2 regions of the Bacillus sp. FJAT-45066 genome follow, and region 2 is predicted to be linked to the other one. Evidence: predicted binding sites of a transcription regulator. Region 2 holds the regulator's gene; the other holds the start of a gene.
What was found. The regulator Rex, encoded in region 2, represses fermentation and respiration genes when NADH is low (regulators of the CRP and FNR family bind a similar motif). The targets are predictions, from matches to a motif close to TTGTGAAATATTTCACAA.
Positions count from the first base shown of each region.

Region 1: the regulator Rex is predicted to act here: its motif matches at 2,171-2,188, upstream of pflB (formate C-acetyltransferase).

Region 1 covers NZ_NISQ01000001.1:859,602-863,800, reverse strand. Annotated here, with positions in the region: gene CDZ92_RS04385 (amidase) at 1-641, shown strand, start outside; gene CDZ92_RS04380 (MFS transporter) at 756-2,042, opposite strand; gene pflB (formate C-acetyltransferase) at 2,273-4,199, shown strand, end outside.
Region 2 covers NZ_NISQ01000001.1:2,839,914-2,844,112, reverse strand. Annotated here, with positions in the region: gene CDZ92_RS14270 (ABC-F family ATP-binding cassette domain-containing protein) at 1-1,758, opposite strand, end outside; gene CDZ92_RS14265 (redox-sensing transcriptional repressor Rex) at 1,942-2,580, shown strand; gene CDZ92_RS14260 (twin-arginine translocase TatA/TatE family subunit) at 2,622-2,795, shown strand; gene tatC (twin-arginine translocase subunit TatC) at 2,812-3,573, shown strand; gene CDZ92_RS14250 (YdiK family protein) at 3,879-4,079, opposite strand; gene CDZ92_RS14245 (CPBP family intramembrane glutamic endopeptidase) at 4,148-4,199, opposite strand, start outside.

The DNA of each region.
Region 1 (4,199 bases), 2.0 Mb from region 2:
ATACAAAAACAATAGGAAAAGGAATAAAGGGAGTGAAAATTGGAGTACCTTCTTTCTTCATGAAAGGTCTTGAACCAGATGTAGATAAATTGTTCAAAGCCGCTGTATTAAAGCTTGAACAATTAGGAGCTAAAATGGTAGAAATAGAAATTCCTGAATTGTCTATGTCTTCGTATGCTAACTATGTTATTACGACAGGTGAAGCTTCTAGCTATCATTATGAAAGACTTCAAGAACAGTCAGAGAAATTCGCAGATGATGTTCGTATTTTTTTCCAAACAGGAGTCATAACAAATACACCACAATACGTTAGAGCTCAACAAGTGAGACGAAAGTTAACCGACGCATTTAATAAGGTTTTTGAAAAGATTGATATTCTTGTAGGACCTACGATTCCTATTGTGCCAAAGCCATTTGCTGAGAATTTCGTTGAGCAAAACCTTTCCGTTACGGAAAAGTGCATGCCATTTACTTCTCCAGCAAACAATACCGGGACACCAAGTTTATCCGTTCCAATAGGTTTAGCTTCGAATGGGCTGCCAGTTGGAATGCAGTTGATTGGTGCTCACTTTTCTGAAAAACTTTTATTACAAGTTGGAGCCCGTTGGGAAAAAACAAATCCTTTAGTTGAAAAACGATAGAATATTTTTTACTTTTTAGAACAAGAAGGTCCCCAATTTTACTTTGGGGACTTTTACATTTATCTCAATATTATTACTGGTTCATTACAAGTGCCAGGCACTTGTAATACTAACTTAACACTTCACTTCTGCATTTTTTCTATGATAATAGTAAATGTTTAGTACGATAGAAACTGCATAGAATGCGATGAAGAAATATAATGCTGTAATTGGTGTACCTGTATTCCCCATGGACCAACCGAATAGTTTAGGGATAAAGAATGAGCCATATGCTGCAAACGCGGCTGTAAAGCCTAGTACTGGTGCCGCTTCTTTTACGGAGAAAATAACCGGAATCATTTGGAAGGTAGAACCTGATCCTATTCCTGCTGCAATAAATAAGATTAAGAAAGAAGCAAGAAAACCTGCAAAATTATTAAGTCCAATAAAATAAATAACTGATAGTGCGCCAAACGACATTACGACTAATACATATGTTGTCACTCTTGCTCCACCAAATTTATCTGATAACCATCCACCAACCGGACGGAACGCTGCTGCTAAAAAGGCTCCTAAGAAGGCTAACCCGACAAACTCTGGAAACGATGTTCTTAGTAATAATGGAAATGCTGCTGCGTATCCGATAAAAGAACCGAATGTCGCTACATATAAAATCGTCATGATCCACGTATGCTTTCTTTTTACAATAACGAATTGTTCCGCAACAGATTGCTTTGCTGTTGGTAAGTTATCCATTCCAAAATACGCTACAATGGTCATGATAATAATAGGTAGTACCCAAACAAATGCTGCATTTTGTAACCATACTTCCGATCCGTCAGGTAACACTTGCCCTTTTCCTCCTATAAAAGAAAATGTACCGATTGTGATAACTAACGGAGTTACGAACTGAACAACTGATACCCCCATGTTCCCTAACCCACCGTTAATTCCTAACGCAGTTCCTTTTTCTTTTTTTGGATAAAAATAGCTAATGTTTGCTAATGCAGAAGAAAAATTTCCTCCACCAAGACCACAAAGAGCCGCGAGTATTAACATGACACTATATGGTGTGTCAGGATTTTGTACCGCAAAGCCTATACCAATTGTCGGAATCACTAATATACCTGTTGAAAAAACAACCCAGTTACGTCCGCCAAACTTTCCAACTGCAAATGTATAAATAAATCGTAAAGATGCTCCAACTAAACCTGGCACCGCTGCTAATGTGAAAAGTTGTTCTGCTGTATATGCAAAGCCGATATCATTTAATCTAACGGCAACAACGGACCACATTTGCCATACGATGAAAGCTAGCATTAATGTTGGTACGCTGATCCATAAGTTACGACGAGCGTGCCTCTTCCCTTCTCTTTCCCAAAATTCACTGTTTTCTGGATTCCATTCTTTAATTCGTCCCATTGTTTATTCCTCCAATAACTACTTTGCCTTACCTTTATGGGCAAAGCATACACTGACTAACAAAAAAATAAATGTGAGCTTTATCACATTTTCAAATTTTAGTCTAAAAGTTTTTACAGAATTGTGTCATGTGATATTTATCACATTGATGAAAGCCTTTACTTGCTATAGTTAAAGCATAATCTAGTGTGTTTTATCACAATATTAACTCTCAGTAAGGAGTGTAAATGATGAACTTTCCAAATTTTTTACGAAAAGGCAATTGGAACAAGGAGATCGATGTGCGAGATTTTATTCAATTAAACTATGATCCTTATAAAGGAGATGAATCATTTTTAGCACAGGCTACTTCACGTACACAATCGCTTTGGTCTAACGTAATGGAGTTAACGAAACAAGAGCGTGAGAACGGTGGCGTTTATGATTTAGATACAGAAATTGTTTCATCTATTACGTCTCACGGTGCTGCCTATTTAGATAAAGATAGTGAGACAGTTGTTGGGTTTCAAACAGACAAACCATTCAAGCGTTCGCTTCAACCTTATGGTGGCATTCGAATGGCGGCAACTGCTCTTGAATCTTACGGATATGAAATTAACGAGGAAGTAAATGATTTCTTCACGAAGTATCGTAAAACACATAACCAAGGTGTGTTCGATGCCTACACAAATGAAATGAAATTAGCACGAAAAGTTGGGATTATTACTGGTTTACCAGATGCATATGGCCGTGGGCGAATAATTGGGGACTATCGCCGAGTGGCGCTGTATGGCGTAGATTTTCTCATAAATGAAAGAAAAAAAGACTTAATAGATGCTGGGACTAGAATGACGGAGGACGTGATTCGTCTTCGTGAAGAGTTGTCGGAACAAATTCGTTCCCTTCAAGAGTTAAAGCAATTGGCAAGCGTATACGGCTTTGACTTAAGCGGCCCTGCACAAAATGCAAAAGAAGCGTTTCAATGGTTATATTTCGGCTATTTAGCAGCGATTAAAGAGCAAAATGGAGCGGCGATGAGTCTTGGAAGAGTTTCTACTTTTTTAGATATTTATATCGAAAATGATTTAAAGGAAGGTAGATTGACAGAAGAAGAGGCGCAAGAGTTAGTCGATCATTTTGTTATGAAGCTTCGTCTTGTGAAGTTTGCTAGAACGCCAGAATATAATGACTTATTCAGCGGAGATCCTACTTGGGTGACAGAGTCGATTGGCGGTATTGGTTTGGATGGTAGACCGTTAGTTACTAAGACTTCATTCCGCTTTATTCATACGTTGACGAATTTAGGTCCGGCGCCGGAGCCGAATTTAACGATTCTTTGGAGCACGATGTTACCGGAGAACTTTAAAAAGTATTGTGCGAAAATGTCGATACAATCGAGTTCTATTCAATATGAAAATGATGATTTAATGCGCGTTGATTATGGAGATGACTACGGGATTGCTTGCTGTGTATCGGCGATGAAAATTGGAAAGCAGATGCAGTTTTTCGGTGCTCGTGCGAACTTAGCGAAAGCGCTACTTTACGCGATTAATGGTGGTGTCGATGAGAAGGAAAAAGTGCAAGTTACTCCCCTGTTTGAAAAAATAACGAGCGAGTATTTAGACTACAATGAAGTGATGGAGAAATTTGATCAAGTGTTAGATTGGTTAGCGGATCTTTACATTAACACGTTGAATGTTATTCATTACATGCATGATAAATACAATTATGAGCGTATCGAAATGGCACTTCACGACAAAGATGTTGTTCGCACGATGGCGACTGGAATTGCTGGTTTATCGGTTGTGGCAGATTCGTTAAGTGCGATTAAACATTCTAAAGTAAGGGTAATTCGTGATGAAAATGGGGTTGCGGTAGATTACGAGATGGAGGGCGAGTACCCTCAATTCGGTAACAACGATGATCGAGTAGATACTATTGCGCAAGAAATTGTAACTTCTTTTATGAAAAAATTGAAGAAATTAGATACGTACCGTAATTCTACAACGACGATGTCAATCTTGACGATTACTTCCAACGTTGTTTATGGGAAAAAGACTGGCAACACGCCAGACGGACGTAAAGATGGCGAGCCATTTGCGCCTGGTGCAAATCCGCTGCACGGTCGAGATAAAAAAGGTGCCCTTGCATCGTTAAACTCTGTTGCGAAATTACCGT
Region 2 (4,199 bases):
TCTTCGCTTTCGTTGACGTTCTATTTTCTTTTGCTCTTTTTCTTGTGCATAACTTTTCGGCTCAGTACTATCAGACTTCAATTGCTTCTGTTTCGACTGGATCGTACTATCCATCTGACTTTCTATCGCCTCTAATTCAAGCTGTTCTTCTTTTTTCTCCACATAATAATCGTAATCACCTAAGAACTCTATTGCACCTGTAGACGAAAGTTCAATAACTTTCGTAGCGATTCGATTAATAAAGTAGCGGTCATGTGACACAAACAAAATAGTACCTGGATAATCAATTAAAGCATTTTCTAAAATTTCCTTACTATCTAAATCTAAATGATTTGTCGGCTCGTCCAATATTAAAACATTGCAACGCTGTAACATCAACTTAGCTAATGCAAGCCTAGCTTTTTCTCCTCCACTCAAGCTTAAGACAGGTTTTAGCACATCTTCTCCAGAGAAAAGAAAATTACCGAGAACGGTACGGACATCTTTTTCTGCCATGTGTGGGTAGTCATCCCACAACTCATCTAACACACGTTTATTAGACTTCAAGTCTGCCTGTTGTTGGTCATAATAACCTACAGTCACATTGGCACCAAATTGTATTTTTCCAATTTGCTTATTCAATTTCTCCACTAATATCTTCAATAGTGTAGACTTACCAACACCATTTGGTCCAACAAGTGCGACACTATCGCCACGAGTTAGAGATATATCTACATTTTCAAAAACAGGCTGGCTTTCATAGGAAAAGGATAAAGAATTCGCCTTCAATACATCGTTCCCACTTTGTCTTTCTATCTCAAAAGCGAAAGACGCAGACTTTTCATCCCCATTTGGTCTATCTAACACTTGCATTTTATCTAGCTGTTTTCTTCTACTTTGCGCTCTTTTTGTCGTTGAAGCGCGTGCAAGGTTTCGCTGTACAAAATCGCGCAATTTCTCTATTTGGTCTTGCTGTTTCTCGTACATCTTCAAATCACGCTCATATTGATCAGCTTTCGCTTGCAAATAACTACTATAGTTACCTAAAAACTTCGTAGACTGGTTGCGGGCAATTTCATATACAACCGACACTACTTTGTCTAAAAAATAGCGATCATGAGACACAATTAAAAGTGCCCCAGGATAACTTTGTAAGTACGACTCTAACCATGACAACGTTTCAATATCTAAATGGTTTGTCGGTTCATCAAGTATTAATAAATCAGGCCTAGTTAATAGTAATTTACCAAGAGCTAATCGAGTTCGTTGTCCACCGCTCAAAGTTGAGATGGGTGTGTTATAATCAAAGGTAGCAAAGTTTAATCCATGAAGGACAGAACGAATATCTGCCTCATATTGAAAACCACCTTGTTGTTTATAGGTTTCTTGCAGCAGATCGTATTCTTTTAAAATACGTTCATAAACTTCTGTCTGATTAATAAAGACAGGGTCAGCCATTTTTGCTTCCAGTTCTCTCATGGTTATTTCATATTGTTTAAAATGAGAAAAAACGGACAGCATTTCGTCCCAAATGGAACGTTCTGATTGTAATCCGGTGTCTTGAGCTAAATAGCCAATCGAAACATCTTTCGGCTTAATAATTTCACCACTATCATATGATAGTTGATTTGAAATGATCTTCAATAATGTGGATTTACCAGCACCATTTCGTCCAACTAGGGCAATTCGGTCTCTCGATTGTACTTCTAATTTAATATTAGATAAAATAAGTTCAGCACCAAAATATTTATTTAACTGATTAACTTGTAAAATAATCATAAGTTTCACCTCAATATGTCTAGATTAAGTTTATCTTTCTTTCCCATCTCTTTCAACAATGGAGATAGGAAGAATTAATTAAATGTTTAAAACAAAAAGAAATCGTTTACTTATTATGTGATGCAAACAGAATAAAGAGCAGAATAATAGATATGATATAGATAGAGTAAATGGGGGAATAAGATGAATAACGAACAAATAAAAATACCACAAGCAACAGCAAAGCGCTTGCCACTATATTATCGATTCATTCAAAACTTAAGCTCCTCGGGCAAACAACGAGTATCATCTACAGAGTTAAGTGAAGCGGTAAAAGTAGACCCAGCGACAATACGCAGAGATTTTAGCTACTTTGGTGCATTAGGGAAAAAGGGATATGGGTATAATGTTCAATATTTGTTAACTTTTTTCCGTAAAACGCTAGACCAAGATGAAGTGACGTATGTTACATTAATAGGTGTTGGTAATTTAGGAACTGCTTTCCTACATTACAACTTCACGAAAAATAACAACACGAAGATTAAATTGGCCTTCGATGTCGATAAATCAAAGATAGGTACAGACATAGGTGGCGTTCCTGTTTATGATTTAGATAAACTAGAAGAAGAGTTAGATGATGATATAACTGTTGCCATTCTAACAGTACCAGCACATGTTGCACAGCCAATAGCGGATAGACTAGTATCAAAAGGTATTAAGGGTATATTAAACTTTACTCCAGCTAGAATTAGTGTGCCTGATCATGTTAGAATTCATCATATTGATTTAGCAGTTGAATTACAATCTTTGGTATATTTCTTGAAACACTATCCATCAGAATAAAAAAGTAGTAGAATAAGTATATTTCGAGGAGGTGACTATTTATGCCATTAGGTATGGGAAGTATCGTAGTTATAGGCCTTGTCGCTCTTTTAATTTTCGGTCCGAAAAAGTTACCTGAACTTGGAAAAGCTGCAGGAAACACGTTGCGTGAATTTAAAAATGCAACAAAAGGTTTAGCAGATGACGATGAAAAAAAAGAAGATCAGAAGAAGTAATGAAGGATGAACGTTTATGATAGATAGAGAAATGACGGTATATGACCATATAGGGGAATTGCGTAAAAGGTTATTCATCATTGCAAGCTTCTTTGTTGTATCAACAATTGGCGGCTTCTTCTTAGCGGAACCTATCATTGTGTATTTACAACAGTCTGATGAAGCGCAATTGTTTGCGTTGCATGCGTTTCGTCCAACAGATGCGATAAAGATCTTCATGCAATTTGCCTTTTTAATCGCGTTTATTATCACTTTCCCTGTAACGCTATATCAGCTGTGGGCTTTCATTAGTCCTGGCTTATATGAAAAAGAAAGAAGAGTTACGCTTAGCTATATACCTATTTCTTTACTTTTATTTTTAAGTGGACTAGCATTTTCGTATTATATTTTATTTCCGTTTGTTCTTAACTTTATGAACAAATTAGCGGAACGTTTAGATATTAACCAAGTGATAGGGGTTAATGAGTATTTTCAGTTTTTGTTTCAACTAACGATTCCATTCGGTATTTTGTTTCAAATGCCCGTAGTAGTTATGTTCTTAACAAGACTAGGAATTGTCACACCACAATTTTTAGTAAAAGCTAGAAAGTATTCGTACTTTATCCTATTAGTGATCGCGGCGTTTATCACGCCACCAGAATTATTATCGCACTTAATGGTAACGGTACCGTTATTTATCTTATATGAAATCAGTCTTGTTATTTCCCGTTTCGCTTATCGAAAAGCAAAAATAGCAGAAACGAAGATGGAATTAGAAAAAATGAATAATGAACAATAAAAAGACGCTGGGAGAAAACTAGCGCCCAAAAAAGAAAGAGGCCCCAAAGAACAAAAAATGTTCTTGGGGCCTCTTCCTATAAATTCACCGGGTTTTGTCCTGACCTATTTTTAGTCAAGATGAACCTCATCAACCTTATGAAGTTCAAAGTCGATAAAAATTTGAGTGAAAATGAACTTCAGCGGCGTTAAGAAGTTCAAAGTCGATAGAAATTTGAGTGAAGATGTACTTCATCGGTTAAGAAGTTCAAAGCCGATAAAAATTTGAGTGAAGATGAACTTCATCGATCTTTTGTCCCAACCCATTTATTTCTCCTTCATCTTTTTAACCTTGTCGTGCAAAATAAACGCTCGAATGGTAACGCCAAAATTGAATGTAGCGAAAAGCATTAATAAGATAGTTTGAAATTGCCAAATAGTATCTCCTACTGACATAATCGCAATGTAGAGAAATAGAAAACCCATAACCAAATATAAATAAGCTATTTTAATAGGGGTAATGCGCATACAATCGTTCCTCCAATATTACTGTTACATGAGTTAGTTTCATCTTTATGGATGACTAAGAAACAGACTCACATAAAAAACTTAATAAACCCTTGCATCTGTTCCAATTGCTCGATATAT